Regions from separate parts of the Paenibacillus sp. LT-B23 genome, predicted to be linked through region 3. Evidence: predicted binding sites of a transcription regulator. Region 3 holds the regulator's gene; each other region holds the start of a gene.
The links. The regulator Rex, encoded in region 3, represses fermentation and respiration genes when NADH is low (regulators of the CRP and FNR family bind a similar motif). The targets are predictions, from matches to a motif close to TTGTGAAATATTTCACAA.
Positions count from the first base shown of each region.

Region 1: the regulator Rex is predicted to act here: its motif matches at 6,246-6,263, upstream of ACWXW9_RS25760 (DoxX family membrane protein).
Region 2: the regulator Rex is predicted to act here: its motif matches at 6,350-6,367, upstream of adhE (bifunctional acetaldehyde-CoA/alcohol dehydrogenase).
Region 4: the regulator Rex is predicted to act here: its motif matches at 5,352-5,369, upstream of lpdD (prenylated flavin chaperone LpdD).

Region 1 is NZ_JBSQBM010000028.1:39,688-47,929, forward strand. It holds gene ACWXW9_RS25725 (FecCD family ABC transporter permease) at 1-20, shown strand, start outside; gene ACWXW9_RS25730 (ABC transporter substrate-binding protein) at 123-1,055, shown strand; gene ACWXW9_RS25735 (hypothetical protein) at 1,324-1,752, opposite strand; gene ACWXW9_RS25740 (hypothetical protein) at 1,950-2,249, shown strand; gene ACWXW9_RS25745 (alpha/beta hydrolase) at 2,594-3,418, shown strand; gene ACWXW9_RS25750 (dioxygenase family protein) at 3,511-4,302, shown strand; gene ACWXW9_RS25755 (hypothetical protein) at 4,403-5,329, opposite strand; gene ACWXW9_RS25760 (DoxX family membrane protein) at 5,622-6,140, opposite strand; gene ACWXW9_RS25765 (DUF3048 domain-containing protein) at 6,384-7,484, shown strand; gene ACWXW9_RS25770 (DUF47 domain-containing protein) at 7,677-8,242, shown strand, end outside.
Region 2 is NZ_JBSQBM010000005.1:209,905-218,146, forward strand. It holds gene ACWXW9_RS09065 (sugar phosphate isomerase/epimerase family protein) at 1-259, shown strand, start outside; gene ACWXW9_RS09070 (Gfo/Idh/MocA family protein) at 252-1,334, shown strand; gene ACWXW9_RS09075 (sugar phosphate isomerase/epimerase family protein) at 1,417-2,385, shown strand; gene ACWXW9_RS09080 (ThuA domain-containing protein) at 2,406-3,137, shown strand; gene ACWXW9_RS09085 (winged helix-turn-helix transcriptional regulator) at 3,406-3,729, shown strand; gene ACWXW9_RS09090 (hypothetical protein) at 3,807-4,085, opposite strand; gene ACWXW9_RS09095 (DODA-type extradiol aromatic ring-opening family dioxygenase) at 4,427-5,194, shown strand; gene ACWXW9_RS09100 (Crp/Fnr family transcriptional regulator) at 5,467-6,183, opposite strand; gene adhE (bifunctional acetaldehyde-CoA/alcohol dehydrogenase) at 6,443-8,242, shown strand, end outside.
Region 3 is NZ_JBSQBM010000001.1:112,597-120,838, reverse strand. It holds gene ACWXW9_RS00635 (hypothetical protein) at 1-220, opposite strand, end outside; gene ACWXW9_RS00630 (cell wall elongation regulator TseB-like domain-containing protein) at 224-748, opposite strand; gene ACWXW9_RS00625 (amidohydrolase) at 786-2,087, opposite strand; gene ACWXW9_RS00620 (redox-sensing transcriptional repressor Rex) at 2,074-2,727, opposite strand; gene dinG (ATP-dependent DNA helicase DinG) at 2,773-5,640, opposite strand; gene ACWXW9_RS00610 (tetratricopeptide repeat protein) at 5,797-6,429, opposite strand; gene panD (aspartate 1-decarboxylase) at 6,512-6,895, opposite strand; gene panC (pantoate--beta-alanine ligase) at 6,888-7,826, opposite strand; gene panB (3-methyl-2-oxobutanoate hydroxymethyltransferase) at 7,823-8,242, opposite strand, start outside.
Region 4 is NZ_JBSQBM010000007.1:234,306-242,547, forward strand. It holds gene ACWXW9_RS11405 (S8 family serine peptidase) at 1-5,218, shown strand, start outside; gene lpdD (prenylated flavin chaperone LpdD) at 5,398-5,748, shown strand; gene ACWXW9_RS11415 (hypothetical protein) at 5,766-6,353, opposite strand; gene ACWXW9_RS11420 (DUF6055 domain-containing protein) at 6,830-8,194, opposite strand.

The DNA of each region.
Region 1 (8,242 bases), on a different contig from region 3:
TGCTGTCCCGTACGAAATGACAGATGGAAAATGACAGATGGAACAGGTACATAAACCAACAAGCAGAAGCTTTCTATATGGATCATTTTAGTTGGAGCTTCTATGACATAGGAGGAATAACGATGAAAAAAAATGGATTCAAGCGTTCATGGGTGGGCATGGTTCTTATTTTATGTATGGTGATGCTGTCCGCTTGTGGACAAGCAGCAGACAACAAAGCTGCCGATACGAAAGCAGCGGACAACGGTGAGAAAACGGTCAGCGCGGATTCGCGCATTGCTTCCATGTCCATTCATTTGACGAACAATCTGTTGGCGCTGGGTATTATCCCGGCTGGCTCGGTTATCGGTGGAGATGTTAAGGACTTTTTACCCCATGTAAAAGATCGTCTCCAAAATACCCGCAAGCTGGGCGTTGTCACAGACCCGGATATGGAAGCCGTGTTGGAACTGCAACCTGACCATATTTTTCTAGACAAAAAATATTCGGGAACCGATGTAGCCAAGTATGAAAAAATCGCGCCAACCGAGGTCTTTGATCTGGACGAGGGCACATGGAAGGATCAACTGACAAAAATAGCTGTTATGGTCAAGCATGAAGCGCAGGCGGACGCTTTCCTGAAAGATTACGATGCCCAACAGGAACGGGTTAAAAAGCTGATCCATCAAAAAATCGGCGACGGAACCGTAATGGCTATTCGTGTTACGGCGAAGGAAGTCCGTGTGATGGGCATGAAGCGCCCGGTAGGACCGCTGTTGTATCAGGATTTGGGCTTGAAGCCAGCCAAGGGTGTGGAAAAGATCAACAAGGCATATCAGGTCGTATCCCAGGAGGTTTTGCCGGATTATGATGCCGATGCGATCTTTGTCATTATCAGTAAAGGCGCGGATGCCCAAAAGGTGTACACACAACTGGAAGGAAACGCGGTATGGCAAGGACTCAAAGCAGTGAAGCAGGGCCATGTCTACATGCTGGACGGACAGCCTTGGCTGGACTATTCGGCAATGGGACACAAAATCGCTCTGGATAATGCAGAGCAACTCTTTTCCAAATAAGCTTTAACGTACATCAAAGCCGTATTCCCAATGCACTTATTACAGGCGGGGAATACGGCTTTTTGGCGAACACCTAAGCTGCAAGTCGGATGCCAGATAGATTATTTTATACGGCTGTACAAGCGCCAGTATGGCACAACTCCGGGGCTGCAAACACGACAGAAAAGACAGGGCCGATCGTAATGGGGAGTTGTAGGAGTTGTAAAATAACCAAAAGAGCCGCCGCGAACAAAAATCGGGCAGCTTCGGTATAAATGAGGATTGCGAGTTATGAACGTTTTTTGCGCAAAAAAATCGGCTTGAGTCCAATAAAGCCGATGGCGGCAAGGATCAGATTCACCCAGGGTGAAATGCTGAACACGGGCAGTACGCGGCGCAGGGCCAACCCTGCGACCAGAATCACCACGACTAACACGACATACATCAAGATGGACTTGAGGTCTATGCGGGGCTTCACAGGCGTATAGTCTTGCTGTGCTTCCTCTCCTTCCTCCGGGCGGTCCATAAAATTCATCAGCGCTTCAACCAGCAGAATGGCCCCTGCGGCGATGATGATCAGGGTGGACAGGTTAACTTTTTCAAAAGGAGCAACATCTCCGCCTGTGAACGTTACAAACCATCCGATGATCGCCTGTGTCAAAAAAAACATGGACAAGGCAATCCATGCAATAAGCGTATAATTTTTGGCTTTATTCATTTCTTCCTCCTGCTTTGCGGGCGTATTCCGGTCTGGCGGAACCGCCAATACGTAACAAAAACAGTATACGTGAGTAAGCTGCGGATGGCAAAAGGCTTTATCTGCGCAATGTATATTACCGCTGCATTCTCCTCAAACTGGATAAAGGGTGAGCACGCGGAGCATCCTGAATGTAAATGTGGAGAGGATGTGGCATTATGAAGCTGGATAAGCAAGCGGATTATACGGTTAATAAACGGCTGGAAGCCACTCCAGTTAGAAACAGCGTGGAGGCCTTGCCTGTGAACGTGAGTCATCAGAACGTTCAGGGGACATTCCCGACGTACCGTATTCTGGACGATGCTGAATGGGCTCAGGATACCGAGTTTGCAGGTGATCTGGGCGAAGAGAGCTACCGCAGCTTATGGTATGAGGATCAGAATAGCGGTGCCTCTTGCAGACTGGAATGGGAGGGGCGCACGGAGACCCACGAAATGTTCAGGAACAGCTACGAATAGTCTGCTGGATGAAGTTAATTTTCCCACCAAGTAATGCAATATGGCGTTCTTCGTTATCGTTGCGGGGAGCGCCATTTGTTTCCTTTTTCTCCGTTATAACTGACAGGTTGACAAGGAAGCAGGGCAATGATAGACTGACTTTACTATAAAACTTATTAAACTTATCGGAATTAAAGTGAATGGATATTTTACTGTGCATCCATGTTACAATATACGTTTGACATATTCGCTTTAAATCATTAATTATCAATCAGTAATCATTACAAGAAGCTTCGCAAGGTAGGGTTGCCCATGCAGCATAGCAGCTTGGTGACGGTGAAGCTTGAAACAGGGGGACAATCATGATGGAACGGCAAATTGGAATTCGCTTTGAAAATGAGAAGCTGGCCGCAACGATTCATTATCCGAGCAATCCGAATGAAGGAGACCGTCAGAGACGGGTACCACTCGTAGTGATATGCCACGGATTTGTGGGCAATCGTATTGGGGTAGATCGGTTATTCGTAAAGACTGCACGTGAGCTTGCGGAAGGGGGATATTTTGTCCTGCGCTTTGATTTTGCCGGTTGCGGGGAAAGCACGGGTGATTACGGCAAGCAAGGGCTGGAGTCGATGATTAACCAGACACGTACCGTACTCGATTATGCCGTGAATTGTGCAGACATCGACCCGACCAAGGTGACGCTGATCGGTCACAGTTTGGGTGGCGCGGTGGCCCTTCTCACAGCGGTACGGGACAAGAGAGTACAAAATCTGGTGCTTTGGTCGGCGGTCGGCTACCCGTTCAATGACATTGTTAAAATTACGGAGCGGAGCGTGTACGATGAATCCGTGAAAAGCGGTCAGGCCGACTATTTGGGCTACAAGTTCACACCTACTTATTTTGAATCGCTTGCCCAGTTCCAGCCGTTTCAGGAGGCTGTCAAGTTTAACGGGGATGTGCTCGTTATTCACGGAACCTCGGATGATATCATTCCTGTGGACTATGCATTCCTGTTTCAAAAGGTATTCTGGATGCGTCCAGAGGGACGTTGCGACAAAGAAATTATTTTTCAGGGAGATCACACCTTCTCTTCCGGTAAAGAACGGCAACGGTTGATCGACCGGACGCTGGAATGGCTGGATGAGCAGGAGAATATTCAGAGGGATTGGCAGCACTGGATGATCTGATTTCAGGCTGTAACGTATTGTATTGGAAATTGCGCCTCCACCGGAGTAAAATGGAAGAGTAACACTATACTGGCGTGTGGAGGTTGGCAGCGATGACATTACCCTCAATTTTTGTTGCGCATGGTTCACCGACACTGGCTTTAGAAAACAATGCATACACCAGCTTTCTTGCAGAGCTGGGCGCGAGCCTGCCCCGACCCAAAGGAATAGTCATTTTTTCCGCGCATTGGGATAGTGCTGATCAATGTATCGGCGCGGATGATCAGCATGCAGCGCTGCACGATTTCTATGGCTTTCCTGAGCAAATGTACACACTCGATTACCCTGCACCAGGCGATCCGAAGCTGTATGAGGAGATAGAGCATCTATTCAGTCAGCATAACCTGTTCCACCAGCCGGTTCGGAACCGGGGACTGGATCATGGAGCATGGGTGGTTTTGCGGCATATATATCCTGATGCGGACATCCCGGTCGTCCCGCTCTCCATTGATTCTAGGCGTGCTCCGCAGGAGCAGTATGAGATTGGGCGGATGCTGGCACCGTTGCGTGAACAGGGCATTTTGATCATCGGTAGCGGCGGGTTGGTCCACAATTTGCGAACACTCAAGCAGACGAATGAGCCTGCGGATTGGGCGGTTCAATATGATGACTGGATCGGTCAGCAGCTTCAGGACTGGAATTTGCGTCATTTGTTCCAATATGACAAAAAGGCTCCTTATGCCAAACAGGCGGTTCCCTCTTATGGGATAGAGCATTTTTCACCGCTGTTTTACGCGATGGGGGCTGCGGATGACCAGCGCTCGGCAAAGAAGCTTTTTCAGTCCTATGTCCTGGGCTCACTGAGTCTCAATTGTTGGGCTTTCGGTCAAGAACGTGATACGTAAATGTGAAAAAGAACTTCCGAATCCACATGGCTAGTGGGAATGGAAGTTCTTTTGTGTATATAACGGGAGTTACTGTAGGGTGTGTTTCTGTAAAACTTGATCAGGAAGTGGGTACGTTCTTTTTCAGCCAGTCGAATACCTGTGCAGTATGTTTATCCCCGTTTTGATCCAGTAGTGCCACGAAGGCTTTTAGTTTTTGTACATAAGGACTAGCTGAGCCACTGTTGCGTTGAATTACCAGTTGATATCCTTTTTTTGCGTTTGGATGAATCTTCTTGGTATCGTAATCGAATAATGGCGTATTGTTTGTGCCGTAGAAGGTATAGAAATAGTACAGATCATGCAATTCTTTGACAGCTAGTGTACGGTTGGAATGTGGATATTTGTTTAAAAAGTCTTCCTGTGCCAGCACCCGTCCAGACAACTGCTGATATCCGATATGCAGCGCGGCATCCTTGGTAGCCGTCTGTCCAGATTCCACTGCCATGATGTCAATATAGCTGCGGATATCTGCCGTGGTGTGCTTTCCGAAAACTTTATATTTTTCATAGTTTATAACAGGATAATACATGCCTTCTGCGGTTTCCAGTTTGTATCCGGCATCTCTGGTTTGGGTCAGTAATTTCTTCAGGCTCGTATCTTTGGTGCGGCTAATTACATTTGTGAACGAATCGCCGGGTTTATAAATAGTATTGATTTTGGTCTGAACAGAAGCTGGGTATAAGGCTTGTGAATAAGAATCCAATTGCTTGGTCTGTGCATTTTCCAGATGAAGCGTTATGATGGTGGCTTGAGAGGCTGGAATGGAGTGAATGTGTTTTTGCAAATAAGCGAATGCCTGAGGTAGCTTGCCGGGTTGACGCAGCAGTTGCTCGAAGGTCTTGGAGATACCTTGAACACTTTCCGATTGAGGCATTGTTGTAGTCGATACTGCTGCTTCGGCTTGTGATGGATATCCCAGTCCCATAGTTTGTACTGTGAAAGTTACTGTCGCGAGCATGAGGTAGGCTTTGGTGATTTTTTTCATGATATAACCCTCCATGGCTTTCTTTGGTGTAACTGTAGTGTATAGGGGGAATGTATCGTGAGCATTCCGGATTGTATCCAACTTGTAAACGTTTGGGGAAATGATGAATCGGATATAAAAAGGGGATTTCAAACCGGGAGGAGGGGCAGCAGCATAACTGCACAAGAACGAAACTTATAAGCCAGAATGGAGCATCGTAGCTGCACAAAGCCGAAACGTATAAAACACAGCAGCATTGCTGCACAAAAAAACAACCATTAGCCCGGAGGATAACGGTTGTTTTTTGGGTAGCTTAAGCTATTTTTCGAGCAGGATCTGCTGGAAAGGTATCTTTATTTTTACGGAACAGTCCACGCAGGAAGGGCAGTACCCAACGATCCAGGCCAATTCGTCCAGCATTTGCACCAGCAACGACAAGGAAGATTTCAAACAGCAGGTAGATTGCATTCGTGCTTACTGTACCCGAGAATAGGAACGAGAAGTTCATGACCATTGCCATCAGAGCAGCTAATGTAGTCAGTGTACCAAGAAGCAGGCCAACTCCGACCAGGAACTCACCCAGTGGGATCAGTACGTTGAACAAACCGACATTTGGCAGGGCAAAGGCCTCAAGGAACGATCCCCACCAGCCTTGTACAGCGGGATGTTCTCCGCCTGTTTTAGCAATGGCCCCCGAGATAAATCCGCCTGCATCGAATCCGCCAGTCAGCTTCTCAAGTCCATGGGTCATCCATTCATATCCCAGATAAACCCGTACTACAGTCAGCAGCCACATTGCTACTTTATTTTCACGCAACCAGTTGTTAAACATTCAAACCACTCCTCTTTCGTATCTTATAATGTTGTTTGTATTTCATTTGGTTTGGGATGATCATCTCTGCTACACCCTTATTGTATTAGGTTCAGTTACAGTTATTTGTGATAAAAATCACAAAGTCTGAATATTTTTTAAATTTTAATGTCTTCAGATAAGTATTCTATAGAGATGAGGTGTTTCAATCAAGACAAAAACAGGAAATAACGCTTATAATGAAAAAAATGTCTAACTGGAGGGATGAACTTGTCCGGGCCCATTTTCAATCGAAGACGATGGTTGCGTGTGATGACCTCGGTTTTGCTATGTATGACCATAATGTCTTGTTCTGCTTTGTCCAAATCGGGTGAATCAGAACCCGCACCTCAACCGCTTAAGCAAGAAACACAGCCGGAGGCGCTTGAGCCGTCCAAGGAACCGACTATTTCGGCATTTACAGCTCCGCTTACGGGTCTTCCGGTGGAGCAGCCTGTTCTGGAACGACCGCTTGCCATTATGATTAATAACGCTCCAGCTGCACGGCCTCAGGCGGGACTTAGCGAGGCGGATATGGTATATGAAGTTCTCGCGGAAGGTGGAATTACCCGTTTGGTAGCTTTTTTCCAAAGTCATGGCGGAGATGTGAAAATAGGTCCGGTCCGCAGCATCCGGCCTTATTTGATTGAGCTGGGTGAAACTTATGGGGCGTTGCCGATACACGCCGGGGGAAGTACAGATGCCTATGCGATTTTACAGCAGAAACGAAAGGAGCATCTGGATGAGATTTCGAATGGGGGAGCTTACTTCTGGAGAAGCAAGGATCGCCGTCCTCCACACAATCTGTACACAGATGTGAACAGACTTCGCCAAGGAAGCGAAAGCAAAGGCTACTCCAGGCAGACGGTGGTTCCGGTATATAACTACCTTAAATCCGGTGAAACCTCGGTCATGGGAGACGGGGATGCAGTATCTTTACAAATCCGCTTTTTGCTTAAAAGCTACAAGGTATCTTACACCTACGATCCGTCAGATCAGCAATACAAGCGTTTTGTGAACGAAAAGTCACATGTGGATCAAAACAATAACAAGCAGCTCTCTGCGGCCAATGTCATTGTCATGAGCACCAGGCACCAAACGCTGGATGATGTAGGCAGATTGAGCGTTGAGCTGAATGGCAGTGGAGAGGCCATGGTGTTTCAACAAGGACGGCTGATACATGCTGAGTGGCAGCATTCATCCGGTGATGCCATTCGTTTTATGAAAAATGGAGTTGAAATTCCGTTAGTACCAGGTACATCCTATATACATGTGGTTCCTGCGGACGTTTCGTTGAACGAGCATGTAAGTGTAGAAGTGAAGTAAAGTAGGCGAAATTCACCTTTTGAGGTAGATATTGTCGGATAATGCACTTCCTTGTCGGGTAATGTATACTTAATATTGTGAAATTTGCCTTTACAAACTTTACAAAAACATTGATGAGTGTGATAAGATAGCAAAGGTTGTCTAATGCAGTCGAAACAGGTTGCGGATATTTTCGTAAAGGGGTAATCGTTAATGAGATTGAAGAAAAAGGATATATTCTTCGAGACGTTGGAAAATATGGCAGATACAATCGTGCAAGCAGCCGATTACTTTGCCCAACATACTTCAAATCTTCAAGATGTGGTTCTGTTTACTAATGAAATGAAGAAGTATGAAAATAAGTGTGATGATTACACACACACGATTATTACTGAGCTGAACAAGACCTTCATTACGCCGCTGGAACGCGACGACATCATGGAACTGACAACGACCATGGATGATGTGCTGGACGGTCTGGAAGCGACGGCCTCTCGTTTTTATATGTACAACATTACGGAGCCGGACGAGTATATTGTGCAGTTCGCTGATATTTTGCGTCAGTCGGCTTATGAAATTCAGAAGGCTGTACATTTGCTTTCACAGAAGAAGCTGCTGGCCATCCGTGAATACACCATTCGCCTGAATGATTTGGAAAACCAGGGGGATGAGCTGTTGCGTATTTGCATCAAAAACCTGTTTGCAACTGTGACTGATCCCATTGAACTGATTAAACGCAAAGAATTGTACGAACGCCTAGAAACGACAACGGATTCATG
Region 2 (8,242 bases), on a different contig from region 3:
CATCGGACGTTATCGTGGACGCCTGCCTATCATTCACTTAAAGGATATGGCACGTGACGAGCAGCAAAAAGCAGTTACCGTAGAGCTTGGCAAAGGAGAAGTGCAGCTTCAGGCCATTACAGACGCCGCTATTGAGGCAGGCGTGGATTGGGTTGTTGTGGAACAGGATTTCAGCTCAAATCCTCCAATCGAAAGCATTGAAACCAGCTTTAAGTGGCTCCAACAATACGCAGCTCAGGGAGGAAATATTCATGTCTAAAACACTCAAAATCGGAATTATTGGTTGTGGGGGGATTGCCAACGGCAAGCATTTGCCTAGTCTTGCCAAGCAAAAACGTGCAGAGATCGTCGCTTTCTGTGACATTATTCAAGAACGGGCTGAGGAAGCGGCAGAAAAATTTGGTGTTGAAGGTTCACAAGTTTATAGCGATTATCGGAAGCTGCTTGAAAATAAAGATATTGAAGTCGTACATGTATGTACACCCAACGACTCGCACTCGGAGATTACGGTAGCTGCGCTCGAGGCAGGTAAGCATGTGCTGTGCGAAAAGCCGATGGCCAAAACCGCCGAGCAGGCTAGGGAAATGCTGGATGCCGCAAAACGTACAGGTAAAAAGCTGTCCATTGCGTATCAAAACCGTTATCGTAACGACAGCCTGTATCTGAAGCAATTGGTCGAACAGGGAGAGCTTGGCGAGATTTACCTGGGCAAAGCCATTGCTCTGCGTCGCCGCGCGGTTCCGACGTGGGGAGTGTTTTTGGATGAGGAGAAGCAGGGCGGCGGTCCGCTGATTGATATCGGGACACATGCGCTCGACCTGACCCTCTGGCTGATGGATAATTACAAGCCTAAAAGCGTGCTGGGCTCTACCTTCCATAAACTTGGAGATCGTAAAAACGCGGCAAATGCCTTTGGTCCGTGGAACCCTGAGGAATTTAAGGTGGAGGATTCTGCTTTCGGATTTATTACCATGCAAAATGGAGCCACTATTGTGCTGGAATCCAGTTGGGCACTGAACGTTGTAGAATTTGGCGAAGCGAAGACGCTGTTATGCGGAACTGAGGGCGGAGCCGATATGCAGGATGGTCTGCGTATTAACGGGGAGAAGAATAGTCGCTTGTTTGATACGAAAATTGATCTGGACGCAGGCGGTGTAGCCTTTTACTCTGGAGAAACGGAAAACGAAGCGGATCGCGAAGCCCGTCTGTGGATCGAAGCCATTCTGGACGATAAAGAGCCGCTTGTGAAGCCCGAACAGGCGTTGGTGGTTACTGAAATTTTGGAAGCTATCTATGAATCGGCTCGTACAGGAAAAGCTGTCTATTTCGATTAAGATTAAGCCCGTAAGCATCCGAATAGGCCATCATTATAAGATAAGCAGCTTCTTTCACATATGATACAGGGAGGGATTACGTTTGAAACTTGGAGTATTTATGGTATTGTTCGGCGGACGTTCATTGGAAGAGGCTCTGGACTATGTAGCATCCCAAGGACTGGATGCAGTAGAAATCGGTACAGGTGGTAATCCGGGCGATAAGCATTGCAAACCGGATGAACTGTTGGACAACGAAACAGCGCTCAAAAACTTCAAAAAAGCAGTAGAGTCCCGTGGACTGACTATTAGTGCACTCAGTTGTCACGGCAATCCGCTTCATCCGCAAAAGCATTTGGCACAGGCCGATCATGAGGCGTTTCTTAAAACGGTTCGTTTGGCGGAAAAGCTGGAAGTTCCTGTTGTAAACACCTTTTCCGGCTGTCCGGGTGATCATGAGGATGCGAAGTACCCGAACTGGCCTGTTGCGCCATGGCCGAATGATTTTCAGGAAGTGCTGAAATGGCAATGGGAAAATAAAATTATCCCTTACTGGACCGAAGCTGGAAAATTTGCAGCGGATCATCATGTCAAAATCGGGCTGGAGTTACACGGTGGCTTCTCTGTTCATACGCCAGCGACCTTGCTTCGTCTGCGTGAAGCTGTGGGGGAAGTCATTGGTGCCAATCTTGATCCAAGCCACATGTGGTGGCAGGGTATTGATCCGGTACAGGCGGTTCAAATTTTGGGCCGGGAGAGAGCCATTCATCATTTCCATGCGAAGGATACGTCGATTGACCCGATTAATGTGAATAAATACGGTTTGACCGATATGCAGGATTATACGAATATGCTGGATCGTGCTTGGCAGTTCCGTACCGTCGGCTATGGGCATGATATCAAAACCTGGGCGGATATTATTAGTGCTCTCCGTCTGGTGGGTTACGATTATGTAGTGAGTATTGAGCACGAGGATGGTCTGATGTCCGTCGAGGAAGGCTTTACTAAAGCCGTTCACAATCTTCGCCAGGTCCTTATTGAAGAACCGCTGAGCGAGATGTGGTGGGTCTAACCTAATAGGGGGAAGTATTGATGATTAACGTCACCATTTGGAATGAATTTTTGAACGAGAAGCTGAATGATGAAGCCAAACAAGTATATCCTGATGGGATACACAAGGCATTGGCTGATGGGCTGTCAGGCGAAGGGTTCGCCATTCGAACGGCTACGTTGCGTGATGATGCCCAGCATGGTTTGGGAGAAGAAATCCTGAATTCCACAGATGTGCTGCTGTGGTGGGGGCATAAAGCACATGATCAGGTGAGTGATGAAATTACAGCCTGTGTTGTAAAGCGGGTACAGGAAGGCATGGGCTTGATCGTGCTGCATTCGGGACATTTTTCCAAGCCGTTCAAAGCCCTGATGGGCACAAGCTGTGATCTGAAATGGAGAGTGGCAGGCGAACAGGAAATTATTTGGTCTGTCAATCCGTCCCACCCTATTGCGGAGGGCATTGACGCTAAAATTCTGTTGGAGCACGAAGAGATGTACGGTGAGTTTTTTGATATCCCGGCGCCGGATGAATTGGTCTTTGTCAGCAATTTTGAAGGTGGAGAGGTGTTCAGAACCGGTTGTACCTTCCGTCGTGGCAGTGGTAAAATATTTTATTTCCGCCCGGGTCATGAAACGTATCCAACCTATTACCAGCCCGATATTCTGAAGGTTATTGCTAACAGTATTCGTTGGGCTTATCCGACAAGCATTGTTCAACCAGTTTATGGTAAAAGCCAACCTGTCAGACCTCTCGGTGGTGTATTGGTATAATTGCCATTTATTGATTCCGATAAGCTTGATATTGAACAGACTGACAGGCGGAAATCTCTTGAGATTCCGCCTGTTTTTGATTTAACGTATTTGCCATATACCTCTTATGCTGGTTTGTTGTATAATCAGCTTTGGTCATGGCAACTTTATCGGATTGGGTATTAAATTAAGAAGAAAGTGTTTTCTTTCGGGATAAAGTATGCTAAAATGATATATACTAACAAAAGGAAAGCTTTATCAAACCGAAATGCTAAAGAAGGTGAAAAATATGGAGGGTCAACCGCAACTTGCGAAAATGTGTCCGCGTTTTGAAAGTGCCTTTTCATGTCTGGGTAAGCGCTGGAACGGACTGATTATTCAATCTATGATGAGCGGTCCCAAGCGTTTTAAGGATATTTCCAATCTGATTCCCACAATGAGCGATAAAATGCTGTCTGAGCGGATGAAGGATCTGGAGAATGAAGGGATTCTTACACGCCATGTATACCCGGAAACTCCTGTCCGCATTGAATATGAGCTGACAACCAAAGGCCGTGCACTTCAGCCGGTCATGGAACAGATTCAATATTGGGCCGAGGAATGGATTAGATGAGTATCAAGCCGAATAAACGTTTTTCATAGTAAAACAGCCTTTTCCTAGGAAAAAGGCTGTTTTTTATTTTGTAATTCTTAATAGCCTTTGGCGCGGCCTGCGATTGAAAATAATCCGGTTGCAGTACGACGGGGGACACGGGTTTGAATATCAAGCGCTGCCGTACGGAACGTACCGAGGCAGGAATGGCAAAGTCTTCCTGCATAAATCGGGGAATGGCAGGACTCGCAAGGATAATCAAGCTGACTATAGGTGGTGGGAAACTTGCCTGCTCTTACCCAGTCTATGAGCAAATCCATAGGTGTGCCGGTTGCTTCACTAAGCTGGCGAGTATGAGTAGCGGGATGTTTCCACAAATAGTTGGAACAGCGATCATAAAATAAATTTTCTTCTTGGATACAGGTATTGCACAGGTTTCTAAGATTTTTCCGGAAAACGGAACCACACTTTGGGCAATTAGCAGTATGTATCTCCATAGAAACCAGTCCTTTATATCGATTTATAGTGAATATTTAAAATTTATTAGTTACATATTACTATGACTTTATACCTATATCAATCTTTATTTAAAGGAGCGACGTTTTTTAAGTGTATGTTAAAATCTGTATTGACATAACCTTGTTACTTATGTATAATCACTTACATAAAGTTACTAAATGGGAAAAATAAATCGATGAATGATAAGGGGATTTTTAACATGATGCCATCTTTGTTTTTAGCCCACGGATCGCCTATGCTTGCTATTGAACAGACAGAATATACTGCTTTTCTGGAGCAGTTCGGAAAGAGCATTCGCCCAAAGGCCATTGTTATCTTCACCGCCCATTGGGAGACGCAAACATTGACAATTAGTTCGATAGACGGCACTTACGATACGATTTATGATTTTGGCGGTTTCCCACCGGAGCTGTATGCAGTGAAATATCCGGCTCATGGTTCGGTGGAGCTGGCGGCCAAGTTGAAAGAATTATATGAGCAAAAGAGCATTGATGTACAAACAGATCGGGCGCGAGGGCTGGATCATGGGTCCTGGACACTTCTGCATCGTATGTATCCTGAGGCGGATATCCCGGTAGTTCAAATTTCCGTGAATCCGTTTCTATCGCCGAAAGCACAATATGCTATTGGAGAAGTGTTGCGCGGGCTAGGTGAACAGGATATTTTGGTCATTGGGAGTGGTGTAACTGTCCATAATCTGCGCATCGTCAAATGGGGACAAACGAAAACAGAGCCCTGGGCTCTTGATTTTGATGACTGGATTATTGAAAAGGTACAGAATGGAGATGTGGTGGCCTTGGACCGCTATGAAAGTGAAGCCCCGTATGCTCGTCAGGCGGTACCGAGGGCTGAACATTTTGTACCGTTGTTTATTGCCATGGGGAGTGGAGATCCGGCGAATAGAGCCAAGGTTGTCCACAGAAGCTATGAGATGGGGAATTTAAGTTATCTGTGCTTCCAGTTCTAAAAGTGTGGAGAAGAATGTTGGCGGGATGTTAGGCGCTTCGCGATCCATTTGATCTTATGATCGCTGTTGCAGCGGGATTCTTTTGGGTTGTATAAGACATTTAGAGGTGAGAATCCCGCTGCAAAGGCGAATGCTTCGCTTCTTCAGTTTCAAATGGATTGCTCCGCTGCTGCCCGCCATTTAGTTGGAGTGGGAGTGTAAAATTAAGAGAGTGTTCTGTAAGCCATACAGTTTACAGAACACTCTCTTTTACATAAAATAAAACAAATAATTTAAATTCGGCAAATCTCACGCGGGCACAGTTCACAATGACATACGCCTTGCAGCATTTCCAAATCCTTGACAACGATCATGCCATTATCATATTCGACTGCATTTTTTTTGCGCAAATCACTCAGCATCCGGTTTACACTTTCACGGGTGGCACCGATCATATTGGACAGGTCGGTATGAGTAATTTTTTTATGAATAAGAATATGCTCTCCGTGAGGCTCTCCGTAGGTGTTGCACAGACGGATCAGTGTGGAGCACAGAGCACCGGGCTTGCCGTACATCATCAAATCCCGAAACTTGGTCTGGGTAATACGGTGGTGGGACCCCATCCATTTCATAAAGTCAATGGCAAAATCACAGTGCTGGCAAATGAGTAGCTCCAAATCCGTATGATCGACAACACCGATATCACTGTCCTCCAGAACTTCGGCAGAAAAGGAGTGCTTGGTACCAAAAAATGGATCAGCTTGACCAATCAGATCGCCGCTTTGGTACATATATAGTATAAGTTCCTTACCCTCATCCGTTGTTTTTGTTACTTTAACGCGTCCGCGCCTGATATAAAACAGCTTATCCGCTGTATCTCCTTCCCAGAATAGATGCGAGCTTTCTGGCATGACCCGATCTTTCATCATCACTTGCAGCCGGTTGAAGCTGGCCTCCGAGAAGCAACAGGTGTTGCCGCGGGCTTCCATTACGTTTGCAGGGTTTCTCATCGTCCATTTCCCCTTTGTTTCCTTTGTTTTTTTATCTGCAACTTGATCAATTCAAATTCATTATATACCTGTGCTATGCGTTTTTGGGGCAAGAAGAGGGGGTAAAAGTGGCAGAATTCCAAACTTTGTGATTTAATTCACTTCATAAAATAAAATTTTAAATATATTGTGAAAAAAATCACAATATATCTTGAAAAGCTGTGTTACGATCAGTGCGTGAACAAGAGATAGTACACGAGATAACAGGAGGATGAGGGAAATGGCTGTTAAAAACGAGGTTATCCAAAAAGAGCAAAGCGCTGAGCAGTATATTCAAACGCTGATTGACCGGGCGAACCGGGCACAGAAGGCTTTCATGAGTATGAATCAGGAGCAGATTGACGAAATCGTACAAGCTATGGCAATCGCAGGGATGGATAAGCACATGCATCTGGCGAAGCTGGCTGTTGAAGAAACAGGACGCGGTGTGTATGAGGACAAAATCATTAAAAACATGTTTGCAACAGAATATGTCTATCATAGTATCAAAAATGAAAAAACCGTTGGTGTCATTGAAGATAATGACTTTGACAGTTTTCAAAAAATAGCAGAGCCCGTCGGCATCATTATGGGGATTACTCCAGTGACTAATCCGACTTCAACTACAATGTTCAAAGCGTTGATTGCTATAAAAACACGTAATCCGATCATCTTCGGTTTCCATCCATCCGCTCAATCGTGTAGTGCGGAAGCAGCTCGCGTTTTGCTTGAAGCAGCCGTCAAACATGGTGCTCCGGCCGATTGTATTCAATGGATTGAAGCTCCATCAATGGATAAGACAAATTCACTCATGAATCATCAGGATGTGGCGCTGATTCTGGCAACTGGTGGATCAGGCATGGTTAAGGCGGCGTATAGCTGCGGTAAACCGGCTCTGGGTGTAGGCCCAGGTAACGTGCCTTGCTTTATTGAAAAAACAGCAGACATCAAGCAGGCCGTGAACGATCTCATCCTCTCCAAATCTTTTGACAACGGTATGATCTGTGCTTCCGAGCAAGCGGTTATTATCGAAGAGCCAATCTTCGAACAAGTGAAAAAATTGATGATCGCTAACGGCTGCTATTTTGTAAATAAAGAAGAAGCAGCAAAGCTCACTCAAGGAGCTATGAATGTAGAGAAATGTGCAGTGAACCCGGCCATCGTCGGACAGTCTGCTGTAAAAATTGCTGAAATGAGTGGTATCACAGTACCAGCAGGAACTAAAATTTTGGTCGCTGAGATTGAAGGGGTAGGAACAAAATTCCCATTGTCTGCGGAAAAATTGAGTCCTGTATTGGCTTGCTATAAAGTGAAAAATGCGGAACAAGGTATTCAACGCGCTGCTGAAGTCGTGGAATTCGGGGGCATGGGCCACTCGTCCGCTATTCATTCGAACGATGAGGACGTTATCGCTCGGTTCGCAAACCGTTTGCAAACAGGCCGTATCATTGTAAATTCGCCTTCCACACATGGTGCGATCGGTGACCTCTACAACACCAACCTTCCATCACTGACACTTGGTTGTGGTTCGTACGGACGTAACTCGACTTCGTCGAACGTATCGGCAGTCAACTTGATTAATGTGAAAAGGGTGGCGAAACGTACGGTGAATATGCAATGGTTCAAAGTACCTTCCAAAATTTATTTTGAAAAAAATTCGACTCAGTATCTTGCTAAAATGCCTGATATCACACGTGTAGCCATTATCACAGACCCTATGATGGTGAAACTCGGATATGTGGATCGTGTCATTCATTATTTACACCAACGCCAAACACCGGTAGCTATCGAAGTGTTCTCGGAAGTAGAGCCAGATCCATCGACAGTTACAGTAGAACGTGGTACTGAAATGATGAGACGTTTCCAACCGGATTGCATCATCGCACTGGGCGGCGGTTCGCCAATGGATGCTGCCAAAGGCATGTGGATGTTCTATGAATACCCAGATACTGATTTCAACAATCTGAAACAAAAATTTATGGATATCCGCAAACGGATTTACAAGTACCCACGTCTGGGTCAAAAAGCGCAATTTGTAGCC
Region 3 (8,242 bases):
CCCACCTCCCATGAAAAGATGGTGTTTGGAGTGACTCCATGGCGGTCAGCCAGCGGAGTGGGCCATTTGAATCTGAAGAAGCGAAGCGTTCGCCTTTGCCGCCGGATTTTCCCCATAAGAATCTAATCGAAAAAAATCCGGCGGCAACAGCGATCGTAAGATCAAATGGACTACGCAGCGCTCCTAACACTCCAATACCACCAATCCCCATTCTAAACACACTCTAGTAATTGGGCAAAGTATACTTTACCCCCACCGATCCCCCATCCGAGAAGCGATAAAAGGTATAGTAATGATGACTGCCGTCATCATAAAACAGCTGCCACACATATTGACCGTTAAACACACTCGGCTGAAGACTCACAATATCTGCACCCGGAAGCTGCTGCTGGATCATCGCCGTCATTTTTTGCTCGTCGACTCCGTTTTTCAGTAGCTCGGTATGAACACCACTATTATCTGTGACAGGTACATTCGGTTGGCCCTCCACTTTTTGAAAAGGAACCCACACCATAATATTTTCGTTCTGAGCATTTTCCCCTTGAACTACCCAATATACCTGATCCCACACCGACTTCCACGTCTGCGTCGTGCTGACCAGACCACCCGATTGCTTGGCCTTTACGATAGCGGCATTTCTCTCAGTCACCTGGTCTTGAGTAACATAGGAATAATACCAGAAAATGCTGACCAGGATCAGTATGACGGCCAGAATGGCGACCGCTATCCATTTCTTCTTATTTTTCAAACCTGTGCTTCCTCTCTAAGGGGATGTGACACCTGAATTAGCGCGACAGCAGCCCTTCAAAGGCGGCTTGGGCCTCATGCTTGATACGTTCCTCATCCATAGTCAGGCACTCTCCGTTTTTCACAACCTGACGACCGTCTACCCATACATGAGCCACGTCTTTGGCGCTTGCAGAATATACGGCATGGGAAATGAGATCCGTACGCGGCAAGAAATGCGCCTGATTCAGATCGAGCGCGATAAAGTCTGCCTTGTTGCCTGCTGCCAGCACTCCTACCTCTTTCAAGCCAATCGACTTCGCTCCGTACTCCGTTGCCAGACGCAACGCCTCACCCGCAGGAACTGCGGTTGGGTCGCCAGATACTCCTTTGTGAATGAGCGCTGCCAGACGCATTTCCTCAAACATATCCAGGTTATTGTTACTGGCGGGACCATCTGTTCCGAGAGAGACAGTAACGCCTGCACGCAGCAGGTCAGGAACTCTTGCTACACCACTTGCGAGCTTCAAGTTGCTGCCTGGATTATGCGAAACCGCTACACCACGTTCAGCCAGCAAAGCTATTTCTTCGTCATTCAAATGAACGCCATGGGCAACAAGCGATGGACGGGAGAAAAAGCCGAGCTTATCCAGATGTGCAACCGGACGCAAGCCGTAGTCGCGTACGTTTTGCTCTACTTCGGCAATCGTTTCGGACATATGCGTATGCAACGGTAAGTCCAGATCATGCGCTGCCTGTACGAATTTTTCGATAAACGCAGGCGGGCACGTATACGGCGCATGCGGAGACATCATGGTCGTAATTCGACCGTCTGCTTTTCCATGCCAATTACGCGCAAAAGTCACAGCCTCAGCCAGCTTGATCCGCTGCTCTTCCTCTGAACATAGTCCAATCGCTCCACGCATCAGACTGGCACGGATGCCGGACTCTTCAGCTACACGAGCCACCTCGTCCATATGATCGTACATGTCCAGGAAAGTCGTTGTACCGCCTTTCAGCATTTCCAGCACAGACAAGGACGTACCCCAGTACACATCCGTAGACGTAAACTTGGCTTCCATCGGCCACATTTTTTCCTGAAGCCATACTTGGAGAGCCAGATCGTCCCCATACCCACGTAGCAGAGACATCGCCGCATGACCATGTGTATTCATCAGGCCAGGTAAAAACAGCAGCCCGTTACCGTCAATCGCGTCCGTCTCTTCCTCACCCGCTGGCAAAGTCTCGCCAATGTAGGTGATTCGGCTATCCTCCACGATCATATAGCCGTGGATTACCCCGGCTTCCGGTCTGTTCACGGCAAAGGAGCCGTTTTTAATCATCCATTTATTCGCTGTCATGTTGCGTATCTTCCTTTCCGTCCTCCAAATAATAAGCAAGGCTTAACAAATCCGTTGTAAAATCTGTGGCATGTACCCGAATGTTTGCCGGTGTCTTGAGAGTAGTGGGTGCAAAGTTCAAAATTGCTCCAATCCCACTCTCAATGAGCCTGTCAGCGACGTGCTGTGCTTCAAAATCCGGTACGGTAATAATCCCGATCCGAATGTTTTGTTCTTTCACGGTCGCTTCCAGTTCATCCATCGGCTGTACGACCAGCGTATTGATCCTGGTTCCAACTTTATCTGGAACAGCATCAAATACAGCTACAATTTTCATATTGTCTTTTAAATAAGCATTATAATTCGAAAGGGCTTGCCCCAGATTACCTGCTCCGACCAATACCACGTTAATTTGCTGGTCGATTTTCAGGATATGGCGTATTTTCTCGATAAGATAAGTAACATCATAGCCGATACCCTTACGGCCAAAATCTCCAAAATACGCGAGATCCTTACGAATTTGAGCCGGATTCAGATCCAGTCTTTGTCCCAGCTCCTGGGAAGAGACCGTAGTCACCTCCCGTTTGTGCAGTGCATTCAGATAACGTAAATATACGGGTAACCTCCGTACGACAGCCTCTGAAATTTTATCTGATTTCATACTTGCTCCCCCTAATTGTAACGGACATGTTTAGATGTCCGTCCGTTATGCCTCTGTCTCCGGGGCGGATTGGAGCCATTCGGCGATGCGAGGCACCATTTGCTCCGTCGGCATATGCTCCATTTTTGGTCCCGGTAATGAGTACAAAAAATGCTTCCCGTAATAGGATTCGATCACACGCGTATCGTAAACGATAACGACCCCGTGGTCGCTCGCCGTACGTACCAAACGTCCAAATCCCTGTTTGAAGCGAATGACAGCCTGTGGAACAGACAGCTTCATAAAAGGATTTTTCTTCTGCTGCTGGAGTAGCTCACTTTTAGCCTCCAGCAGCGGGTGATTGGGCGGTTGGAACGGCAAGCGCACGATGGCCAGACACGTTAGCGCTTTGCCCGGAATATCGACGCCTTCCCAGAAGCTGCTGGTTCCCAGCAACACAGAAGCTTTGGCTTCCTGAAAACGTCGGGTCAGCTTGCTGCGGCTTCCACTGTCCACGCCCTGCCCCAGCACAGTGATGTCGCTGGAAGACAACGCCTCTTTAAGCGGCTCATACACCTGCCGGAGCATGCGGTAGGAAGTAAAGAGAACGAGCATTCTCCCCCGCGTCGCTTGAGCAGTCGCGCCTAGCGAGCTGACGAGCATATCTACAAAATGCTCATCTCCTACACTGCCCTTCACGCTCGGGAAATCCCTTGGAATGACTAGCAGCACCTGATCCCTGTAGTTAAAGGGTGACGGGAGCTGCGTAGTCATCAGCCGTCCTTGATCTGCGGCCTCCTGCAAGCCGAGCTGATCGGTCATGTACTGAAACGACTTATCCACCGATAAGGTAGCAGATGTCAGAATAATGCTTCTTTTTTTGTCAAAAAACATTTCTTTCAGCTGGCGGCTCACATCGACGGGCACCGCATAAAATTGCAGCGACTTGCTGCGGAATTGCCCGCTCGCTTCAAGCCAGTATACGGTCGTTTCATCATCCAGCCGTATGAAAAAGCGCAAGCTTTCCCTAATGCCTGCCAAATCCTTGAGCAGCCCCGTGATATCCGTAATGAGGCTGTCAGCCGCATAATCGTCATGTTCTTCCTTCACATCGAGCATCAGCTTGTCGCCCTTGCGCAAAATTTCGCTCATCGTTACATAAAGCTGATTTTCCAGCGCAGCCGCCTGATCCCACTTGGCAGGCTTGGCCGATGGCTTGAGACGGGAAGAAAACTGCCCTGTTTCGCCCGGTGTCGCATCACTTCGCTCTGGCAGCATGCCAAACAGCTTGTCGCTCAGCAAATCCCAAGACTCCTTAACCTCCAGCACGAGCGGATATAACTGGTCGATAGTAGTGGCCCAATCCGTCGACTTCTCATGCCCCGACTTTGCCAACTGCTGACGCAGCGAAGGCAATTGTCCGTTCTTGCTGTCCTTGAACAACCGGGTCAGCGTATGCACGAGTGTGAAATATTTCATATGCATGCCCAGATGCTTTCCAGCAACTTCCTCCAGGTGATGGGCTTCATCAATCACCAGATGCTCATAGCTCGGCAATAGCTGATGACTTGCTTTTACGTCCGTGAACAGCTTGGAGTGATTCGTAATAACCACATCCGCTATTCCCGCCTCATGGCGCGCACGATGATAAAAGCATTTGCGGAACCACGGACATGAACGACCAAGACAGGACTCGGAATCACTGGCCACCGTTTCCCAAAAATCTCCGCCACGATTACTCAGATTGAGTTCTTCATCATCGCCGGTTTCCGTCAACGTCAGCCAGACGATCATCTGGGCGGCTGTAATTAAATCTTCCTTCGGCGTTGCGAAGTCTCTTCTGTTTATTTTATGTTCAAACTTACGCAGACACAAATAATGTCCCCGGCCCTTAAAAATGGCAGCCCGGAACGGGAACGGGATCACCTTGGTCAGCATCGGAATATCACGCTCGCGTAATTGCTCCTGCAGGTTGATCGTATGCGTACTTACCATGACTCGCTGTCCATTTTTCACACTGTGATACAGCGAAGGGAGCAAATAACCAAGGGACTTGCCTGTCCCCGTACCCGCCTCGATCAACAGGTGCTTGTCTTCACTCAGCGCCTGATTCACACCCTCAATCATTTGCGTCTGCGCTTCGCGCTCCTCATATTGACTCAAGGATGAACGTAAATTGTCTCGCACATCATCCATGTATTCCTCAAAGGAAATACCTGCCAGCGGATTGGGGTCGTCTTCTCTGCGAGGGGCATTTAGCTCCGTCCAATCCTCCACCTTCAGTGCAAGCTGACGAAAAAACTGATGACCCTCCAAATCCTGAATAGGATCATGCTCTTTGTCTTCACGCACCCCGTCCAAAAACCATCCGAGGTCACTGTCTTCCTCTGCGAACAAATCACTGAGCCGCTGTATCGTAATCAAAGGCAGCGCATGAAGCTCATCCAGACATTTTAAAAACACCTCAGCCGTAGCCAACGCGTCGCTGTCTGCTTGATGAGGTCGGTCATGCGCCAGCCCAAACTCAGAAGAAACAAAACCCAACTGATAGGAAGATAGCGATGGAAACATGATTTTCAGAAAATCCATCGTATCCAAAATCCTGCCGGTAAACGGCAAGTATCCGCACCGATCCAAAGCGTTTTGCAAAAAATTAAAATCAAACGCCACATTATGACCGACCAGTACGACATCGTCCAGCATAGGCACAAGCTCCATCATCATCTCTTCGAGCGGAGGAGCATCCTTGACGTCATCGTCTGTAATCCCGGTCAACCCGGTAATAAAAGGCGGAATGGATCTGCCAGGGTTCACATAAGAACCGTAAACACGGGAAATGCTGTTATCATGATCTATAATTGCAAGTCCGACTTGAATGATGTCATCCGCGGACTGGGTGCCTGTAGTTTCAAAATCCAATACCGCAAATTTCATTCAACTTAATCCTTTCTTTTGACACATACAAAAATAATAACTCTGTATAACAGCATAGCAGAAGATCGCCTGTTTGGAAATTAAGACAGCCAAAAAAGACGATGCACACGCCGCCTGGGGAGGTGGGTATGCATCGTCTCGCTCGGTGTCTGACAACTATAGCCAGGTCATCATGGAGCTGTCGTACCGAAGCATTCCGGCACCGGACAAACAGGCTTCCATATTGTGCAACGGCTCGGGCAAAGCAGGATCGAACTGATGCGCGAGAGCAAAACATTTTTGTGCCTCCTCTACATCAGCCTGCTTCGCCATAAGACAGCCCAGCGCATTATAAATGACCGCTTTCAGCCCGGGCTGGTCTGTCAGGTGCAGCACCTTCTGAAAATGGCGTACAGCCTCCACTGTGTCCTCCAGTTGGAAATACGCCATCCCCATATACATCTGGCTTTGCCAACTGTTCGGAAAATGCTGTAGCACCTGTTCAAATTGGCGGATGGCCTCAGGATACATGAGCAGTCGATAATACCCTTGACCCCGAGTAAAAGCTGGCAGCTCCTTTTCAGGCAGCTCAGCGTCAGACATACCAGACTCCGCGGAAAAACCTGCAGCACGCAGGCGAACCATTTTTTCCTCAAAGGCCAGCCATTCATCCATAATTCCGTCACTCATTCTCCGCAGCAAGCTCCAGTGCTGTAGCAGCTCCTGCCTGCGGGAGCCCTGGGCTGATGGGTAATGCTTCACGATATCATCTAACATGCTGTTCATTTCTGCGAATACATGCTGGAACATGTGCATCCCGCCCTTACGAAAGATGGATTAATACACTCACATTTTTCGCTTAAAGGACGGGTTTCATCCGCACTCCCATTCATTACATGATCGTAGCGTGTACTTCCTTGTTCGCCGTTTGGGCGGGTTTATTATGTTCATCGACGAATACAACGGTCGGTTTGTATGTTTTGGCCTCTTCATTCGACATGCAAGCGTAGGAAATAATAATGACCGTATCACCAGGCTGCACCAAACGCGCTGCTGCGCCGTTGAGACAAATCACACCGCTACCACGCGGTCCGGGGATAACGTAAGTTTCCAGCCGGGCTCCATTGTTATTGTTCACAATTTGAACCTTTTCATTCTCCAGCAGATCGGAAGTCTCCATCAGATCCTCATCAATAGTAATACTGCCCACATAGTTAAGGTTGGCTTCGGTAACCGTTGCCCGGTGAATTTTGGATTTCATCATCGTTCTAAACATGGGAAAGCACCTCCGCCTTCTGTATTCTCATATTATCAATCAGTCGAGTGTTCCCAAACTTTACAGCCAGCGCTACAATGATGTCTTCTTCGACATCACTTAGTCGCTGCTCGGGAAGAAGGGGCTCCAGACTTGGAAAGGTCAAGATTTCAATGTAGTCAATGTCAGCCAATGGTGAGGAGGTAATCTTAGTCTCCACCATTTGGTATAACTGACGGATCGTAAACGTGTTCTGCACATCATCTTCGCTCACTTCACGCACCTTGCGCAGTGACTGTGACAGCACCAACGCCTCCTCCCGCTGTTCCGCGCTCAAATACACATTACGCGAGCTGAGGGCCAAACCGTCGGCCTCTCTGACGATAGGACAAGGAACGATGGTCACGTTCATATTGAGGTCGTTCACCATCTGCTGGAGCACCGCTACCTGCTGCGCATCCTTCATGCCGAAGAAGGCCAGATCAGGACCTATCATGTTAAAAAGCTTGGCAACTACGGTGGTCACACCATCAAAATGTCCTGGACGGGAAGCGCCACATAACCGATCCGTCAAAGCAGATACGCTTATTTTCGTACGGGTTGGCTGTGGATACATTTCTGCTACAGTTGGTAAAAATACGATATCCACGCCCTCACGCCGCGCCACCTCTAAATCACGCGCTTCATCGCGGGGGTAGCTATCGAGATCCTCGTTAGGTCCGAATTGAATCGGGTTTACAAAAATGCTAAGTACCACCGTATCTGCCATTTCACGCGCCTTGTGCATCAAGCTCGCATGGCCTTCATGTAAATACCCCATCGTCGGCACAAAGCCGACTGTATGTGGCCGTATAGCAGCGGAACCTTGTTCCGCTTTTGCTCCGTCTGCGCCGAGCTGTCGGCGTTCAGCAATGGCCTGCCGCAGCTTAGCCACTTCTCTTACGATAATCATGACCGGGATTCCACCTTTTCCTTAGCTTGTTCCTCTTGTTCTTCTTGTTCCTGCACTTGCGCCTTTTCCTGACCTTTCTTATGGCCGTAGAGAGCCTCTACAACACTGTCGTCGGCGCTGAACACATGCTCTTCAGCCGGAAAGGCCCGCCCCTTCACATCGCTCACATACTGCTCAATGCTACTACGGATCAAGCCGCCGACATCGGCATAGGTTTTGACAAAACGTTTGCTGTAATAAGGCGATGCATATTGAATCAGATCGTGATAAACAAGCACCTGACCGTCACACCCGCGTCCTGCACCAATACCGATGGTCGGAATGGACAGTTCTTTGGAAATTGCCGCTGCCACTTCCTCGGTCACCAACTCCAGCACGATGCCAAAGGCACCCGCCTGCTCCAGCGCCTTGGCGTC
Region 4 (8,242 bases), on a different contig from region 3:
CTCTGCCGCCAAAATGGCTGTCCGCAGCAATGTGATCAGCTCTCTGCGTGAAACCGCTTCAAGAACCCAATATGGGCTTGAAAATTATTTGGATAAGCAATCGGAGAGCGGTGGAGTGAAGGAATATAAAAGCTACTTTATTGTCAATGCCCTGGCGGTCACAAGTACCAAGGAGGTGCTAGACCATATTTCGCAGCTGCCTGAGGTAGACAAAATTTTGCCGAATGAAACACGTTATCTGCAAAAGGTGACGGTTGACAAGCAGGCAGAGGGGACAGCCGCCAAAACTGCTGAAACAGCGACAGCAGACACGGCAAAATCTGCAACCGCAGAGAAAGCTGTAGAGCTGGAAAAGGACGATAGTAAAACATCGGCGAAGCCCGGCAATGCAGGTAAGAACGCTGTAGACCCATCTACCGTGGAATGGAATATATCACATATTAATGCACCCCAAGTATGGGAACAAGGAATCGACGGAACCGGAATCGTCGTGGCCAATCTCGATACAGGCGTAGACTATACTCATCCGGCCCTGCATCGCAAATGGCGCGGTCTGGACGCGGCAGGCAATGTCGTGAATCCCGAGCTGAGCTGGTACGATCCGCATAGTCATGCGACGTTGCCGGTCGATCAGGAAGCGGATTCCCACGGTACGCATACGATGGGAACGATGGTCGGCTCCGAGGAAAATGGTACGAACCGGGTCGGCGTTGCGCCTGGCGCGAAGTGGATTGCCGTTCGGATTTTTAATCCGGAAACGACGGATGCAATTATACTCGACGGTGGCCAATGGCTGCTTGCGCCAAGGGATGCTCAAGGCAATCTTCATCCCGAGCTTGCACCGGACGTGGTGAACAATTCGTGGGGCGGCGGACCTGGCCTCGATGAATGGTTCCGACCTGTGGTTCAAGCATGGCGGGATGCACAGATATTCCCTGAGTTCTCCGCAGGTAATACATCTCTTTCGAATCCGGGCGGTCCTGGATCGGTAGCGAATCCAGCTAACTACCCGGAATCCTTTGCCACTGGAGCAACCGATCTCAATGACAAACTGGCCAGCTTCTCCCTGCTGGGACCGTCGCCATATGGCGAAGTGAAGCCCGAAGTTTCTGCACCGGGTGTAAATATTCGATCATCCGTTGCTGGCGGTGCTTATAAAGGCGGATATAACGGAACTTCCATGGCGGGCCCTCATGTAGCGGGACTTGCGGCTCTGTTGCTGCAAGCGAATCATTCGCTTACCGTGGATCAACTGGAAGAAATTCTGGAAAATACAGCTACACCACGCACGGATAGCACATATCCGACCTCTCCGAACAATGGCTACGGACATGGTGTCATTAATGCATTGGATGCAGTCGGCTCTGTCGTCCAGGGCTTGGGCTCCGTATCCGGTAAAGTTGTAACAGGTGGAGATGATCTCGAAGCGCCTGTTCTGGAGCATACACCGTCTGCTGCGGCATTCGAGGGCATTGATATACCTCTGACTGCTCATGTAACGGATAATGTCGGCGTGACAGCGGTTGAGGCATTTGCCAGAACAGCGGGTACGTCAAACTATGTATATATTCCGTTGGAACGGACCTCCGGCGACAGCAAAGATGGTACATATCAAGCGTCCATCCCGACTTTCTTGGTGGATAGTGCCGGTCTGGAATACTATATTCGCGTGAATGATTATGGCAATAATGGTTTTGAAACCGAAGTGTACAAGGTTAATGTCTCCAAAGGCGTCAAACCTGGCTATACACAGGATTTTGAAAAGGATATTGCCGGTATCAATGTCGGTGGACAGGGTAGTGTCTGGAAATGGGGAACCCCGGTAAGTGGCCCAGGAAGTGCACATTCGGGAACGAAGGTCCTCGCGACCAATCTCGAAGGTAAATATGAGTCCAACTCTAATAGCTATTTTCTGGCTCCTCCGATTGATCTGACCAACAGTCCCAAAGGGGCATTGCTCAGCTTCAAGCATTGGTACGATATCGAAAACAATTCTGATTTCGGCAAAGTATATGTAGCCACCACCAACAATCAGAATGCATTTGAGCAGGTATTATCATTTACAGGCACCAGCAACGGCTGGAAAACACAATATCTCGATCTGCGAGCATTTGCAGGTCAGAAGGTATACCTTCTGTTCAACTTTACAAGTGATAATACGATTGTAAAAGATGGCTGGTATATCGACGATCTGTCGATTCAGGAACCGGATACCGTTGCACCTGCCGCGCCAAGCAATCTGACTGCCGAAGCGGATACAGTCGGCAACGTCTCGCTGGCCTGGAATGCTTCATCCGATGAAGACGTAAAGCAGTACAAAGTGTATCGCTCCACCCAATCGGGCAAAAATTACACTTCGTTGGGTACAACCTCTGGACTGACCTTCACCGATACGATTACGGTCGGCGACTCGACCTATCATTATGCAGTGGCGGCCGAGGATTACAGTGGTAACGAGGGAGCCAAGTCGAATGAGGTTTCACTGAGAGTAGAAGTGCCGGATACGCTGTATAGCGATTCATTTGACGGCAACTCGGATAATGGCTGGACTCATTCTGGTACCAAGGATGAATGGGAACGTGGCATCCCCAAAGAAGTGGGACCAGAAAGTGCAGTATCCAGACCAAATGTATGGGCAACCGATCTCGATAGTAACTATGAGAGCGGAGCTGACTTTTCGCTGGTTTCTCCAAAAATTAATTTGAATGGTGTGCGGAACGCGACACTTACCTTTAACCACTGGTTTGAAATTGAGTCCGGCTATGATTACGGTTATGTGGAAGTGTCCAAAAATAATGGCGACACCTGGACCGAGCTGGGCAAATTCTCTCATAACACCAATGGGAAAAAATGGACTCCAGTTTACTACAATCTGGATAGCTATACCGGCAATGAGATTCAAATTCGCTTCCGCTTGAAATCGGATAACAGTGTGAACAAAAACGGTTGGTACATTGACGATTTCCGTGTGCTGGGCATTCCAGCTTCGACAGTGACCAAGGATGTAGTGCCTGAGTCGAATATCAAACTGGAAAAAGCGGAAGAACAATTCCCGCTGTACAAGATTACAAGTACTGAAAAGAGCGAATTTCAGGAAAAAGTGAAGCCGGCGGAAACAGCGGTGGACAGTGGACGTGTCGGTCTCGAAAGTCTTCCAGCCAGCGCCACAGTTACCGTACTGGAAACCGGACGTTCGGTGAAAACAGACCCGACTACGGGTAAATACAGCTTCATTCACGTAGCTGGTGATTATACGCTGAAGGCTGAAGCCTATGGCTATGAGCCTCAAACGAAGCAGGTCACGATTGAGAATAATAAAGTAATCAGAGCGAACTTTAGTCTCCAAGCGGTACCTCATGGTACGATTCACGGAGTCATTACCGATAAGCAATCCGGTGAACCGATCCGAAAAGCGAAAGTGCTTGTGCTAGAGGATGCACGCATTGCTCCGGTTGAAACCAATGAGGCTGGAGAATTTACGCTGGATGTGCTGGAAGGGACCTATACATTATCCATTGCAGCAGAAAATTATTACAGCGACAGTGTCACGGTCACAGCACCTCCGAACGGCAGTGTGGAAGCGAATGTCACATTGAAGCCATTTATCGGCTTCCAGGGGGGCATTGCTTACGATGACGGTACCGGGGAAAATGCCAGAGCCTTTAACGCCGCAGGCAACTCCTGGGCAGTCAGAATGACACCTGAATCAGAGGTGGCTCAAGTGACAGGAGCGTCGCTTCTGTTCTGGAATTCAGCCTTCCCGAATCCGGGAGGAACGGCTTTCAAATACTCCGTCTATGATGCCTCTGGTGCGGCAGGCGCACCGGGACGTCTGCTGGCTGGTCCATTTGACGGCACAGCCGTTCGGGATGAAACACAGTGGACGACCGTACAATTCCCTGAACCCGTAACGGTTCAAGGCGACTTCTATATCGTCTATACGCAGCCAAGCGCAGGCACGCAAGCTCCGGGTCTTGCTACAGACGAGAGTGGACCCAATGCGCTTCGTAGCTGGCAAGGTGTAAGTGGCGCATGGAGCCAATCACCGGAGGATGAGGGCAATTACATGATCCGGGCGATCGTCAGATATCCGGTTAATGCGCCAACGATTACAACACCGACCAAGGCAACGTATACGAAGGAAGAGACAATTACCGTTACAGGTACTTCCCCGGCAGACGGGGCGGACATCCAGCTCTTTAACGGTAATGAACTGGCTGGCACAACCAAGGTGAAGGATCGCCAGTTCAGTCTGGCGGTCGATCTTCAGCCGGGTGCCAATCCACTGAGTGTTCAGGCGGCGGTATACGGCAAAGTAACAGATCGTTCCGAGCCTGTGGTCGTCATACTTGACCAGACTAAACCGGGTCTGATCTTGACTTCGCCAGATGAAGGAGCTCGTACAAATGCGGGTGTCGTCAGTGTAACCGGTACAGTTTACGACGAGTTCCTCACCGACTTGACGATTAACGGTGAGCCAGCCGAATTTGGAAGTGACGGCAGCTTTAACAAGCGTCTGCTTATCAATGAAGGAGAAAATCAAATTACGGTAACGGCCAAGGATCTTGCCGAGAACGTAACGACGGTTACCCGTTCAGTGTATGTCGATACAGCTTTGCCGAAGCTGGAAAATATCAGTCCTGCTGAGGATGTGCGTATCACTCCAGGGCAACCGGTGCAGGTATCCTTCGACAGTGCGTCCGGATTGGAGGCATCCTTCCGTGTGGAATTGCCTTTCAATCTGACCACCTTGGCCCGAAACGAAATTCCGTTAAACGAAACTTCGTCAGGTCATTATGAAGGAACTTACTTCACTTCCTCTTCTCTGAGCCTGGAAGGCGGAGTCATTGTGATCCGGGTAAGGGATGCAGCAGGAAATGAAGTGGAGACGGAAGCACCCGGAAGATTGTATGTAACGAAGGGTGGAGGACAGGACCCTGATCCGGATCCACCGACCTCTAACGAGAAACCAGTTGCGATCATTCAGGCGAATGATTCAGCCAAGAAGAACAAGAACGTTCAGTTTAACGGAAAAGCCTCACGTGATGTAGACGGCGAAATCGTCAGCTATAGCTGGAACTTTGGCGATGGCGATACAGCGTCAGGCTCCAAGGTAAAGCATAAATTTACCACAGCCGGAACGTATACCGTAGAGTTGACGGTGACGGATAATAATGGCGCAAGCGGTAAAGCTGCGCATACCATCACGATCCGTTAATAAGGTGCATGGAATGTTTCTTTTAAAATAACAACAGAAGACCCACAGCAAGCCACCATTTACGGGGGTCTGCTGTGGGTCTTTTTGAATTGTGGAACAGGTCTGGAAGCGATAGAATAAATAGAAACATATAAAGTGAATCTATTCACAATACTATTTTTTAGACAGGAGAGAATCATATGATTCATTTGGAAAAAGAAAGTGGGCGTATCCGCCTTGTGCTGGATGCCTATTTTATGGGGGAGGACATAGTTGTACTTATTTCCGGCGGCGATCAGCCCCATCTGGGAACGATTACAGCAGGCGCCAGACTGGAGCCGATTCAAACCGTTCAATTGCAAGCCCACAAGGAATTTTATATTACCGAAGAAATTGCCGTTCGTTTGCGAAAAGAGTTTGCGGGTAACTTTGCAATTTGCTGCGGGGCGCATATGGACCATGTAACGAAGGACGAGATCCGATTGTTGACGAACATGGCTATACAATTGGGTAAAGAGCTGATCGATCAACTTAAGCAAAAACGCCTGTAACGACTGTAGCGACCTTTTTAAGAAAACTCCTGAATGAGCAGATTTCGGTATGGATATTTACTGTAAGGATACTTAAAAAGCAACGCAAAGCCATGATCCTCGATTTGTACGGATTTCAGTGCAGTGGATGGAATCAAGCTGCGGATCATCAGAGTAACCGCACGCTGGTCTTTCTGGTTGATGGCTTTGGCTAAAGCAGAAGCAAAGCATCGATTGCGTGCCAATTCGAGATACAGCGGAAAAACGGCTCTGGCGATGGCGCGGTGAACTCTCGGTTCAAATGTAAACTGCACCGTACCGGGTGGAATCGTCGTTCCGTTCGTATAATACAGCATTGGTGGCTGGGCCAAGAAGGAGATAAAATAGCCGATGCCATTCGTGCCCAGTCCTTGCTTGGCAGCAAATGGCGCTACCGAGCAGAGAAGGGCCTTCATCCGATCCAAATTGCCATGCACAACAGCTCGTGACCATTGAACGGCAAAAGCACGGCGGGTTGCAATAGCTTTGTAAAATGGCAGCATGGCGGCGGATATTTTCCTGAGTGTGTCAGCGTTTAAGCGTTTGTGAGGCGAACCCCTTCTGCGGGATGTTGCACGATATACCATAGCTCCGACCTCCTTGTCAGGATGCTCTCATGGAGCGCATTTTATCAGTAATAGGTAAAATACTGTATGCCCGATCACCACGAAAAGTGATTATGTATCCATATTTTGTTACTAATAATTAACTATTTTTAAAATTTATTGGTCAAATTTCTGATCATAGAATGTTTCTTCAATTTCTAGTGATGTCTCTATTGCTTTCTTGTTTAATAAATGTGAATAAGTATCTAATGTTATAGTTACACTTGTATGACCCCATATCTCAGAAACTACCTTTGGATGTATCCCGATGGATAACATTAGTGAAGCTGCTGTGTATTCAATTCCAAAAGATTATTTTCAGAGCATACTAACAACAATGGCACTGGTATTTTGATACCAGTGCCATTGTTCAGGCATGTATTCACTTTTTTTCGTAAACTCTGATATTTACCCTGGATAAGCTTTTCATTCAACCACAATATGATTATTATCCACAATCACTTTATTGTTACTTTTACTTTATAAGGATAAGTTTCACCATCCTCTTCAATATTAAAATGTTTAATTTCATCTGGAGTTGCGGATACAACCAAATAAACAGATTTTTCATCTCCTTGCAAATTCAATGAATTTTTCCCTTTGTTCCACATTGTAGAATATCGGGTATCCCCCGAATGCGTTACGGTAACAATGCTAGCTCTCCAATCAGCGCCTTTTGCTGTGCTTGTTCCTTGGAAATCAACGGTAACGGAAGCTTTGCTGAAATCAACATCTAAAGGAACAATGTTGTAGCCTGTCTGTTGTGGAGCCTTGTTTTCAGGGACGGTCATCCAGCCGCCTTTACCACTTTTCAGTGTTGTATATATCTTTTCATAATTGCCGTTAGTTCTCAAAAGTTCATCTAAATGTTTCAAATAATATTGTTGACTCTTGAAGTCCATAGTTACCAATCTTCTTGCCATTCCACCCAGTAATTCTTTAGTAGAAACTCCAGTTACCTTTTCCATAGATTCAAAGTAGGTCGTATCTTTTCCGCCGTAAGACAATAAATCCAACATTGCTCGATGGCCAAGTCCGTTGATGTGATCTGGATTTTCATTAATATACAGGAGAATAGGCCATGCATCGTACCAATTCTTTACATGTGGAAAATGTGATTCTGAATTCAGTATAAAGGGGGCAAAAAAGTCAGAGTCTGGACCATATACCGTTCCACCATAACTGTAGTAATCGCTACCCAAATATTCATTACGCAAGAAGTTAGCTACCGCTTCATACCACTCATAAGGGACCTCTCCTCCATTATGATAGGTAAATACATGGCCTAATTCATGAGGAACTACCCAGCTTGGTGGGTCTACACGCATCGCAGCCGGCATCATGACCATGTAAGCAAATGCATCGTTGTCTACTGACATATAAGCCCAATCTTCGTCAATCTTTTTCAGTCCAGTGCTCGCAATGTAAATGTTCGTTTTATATTTTCCAGTTAAATTTGGATTTGGAGAAGTTCCGATATCCCCCAATCCAAATTTATCCATGTAAAATGAACGGATACTTTCGAGGTTGGCCAAGTTGCCTTGAACAAATTCCCTATTTACTGTTCCAGTTGTATCTTTGTTTCCCCAAATAATTTGAAAATGCTCGGAGGTAGCACGATTTACAGAAGAATCAGATAAAGAATAAAAAGCATCTCTTGCCTTGTATTCGTCTGTATTCTTCGTACTTTCTGTAGTGATAACGCTTTCAACACCTTCAGCTTTTGCCGTTTTGGCAGTACCTAGTAAATCAGCTACTGCCCCATAGCTTGTTACATTCAATAATAATAAAACCATTAACAAACAGCATACTAGCTTTTTCATAATTAACACTCCTTTACATTATTGTAGTATATTTATTTCTTTTATATA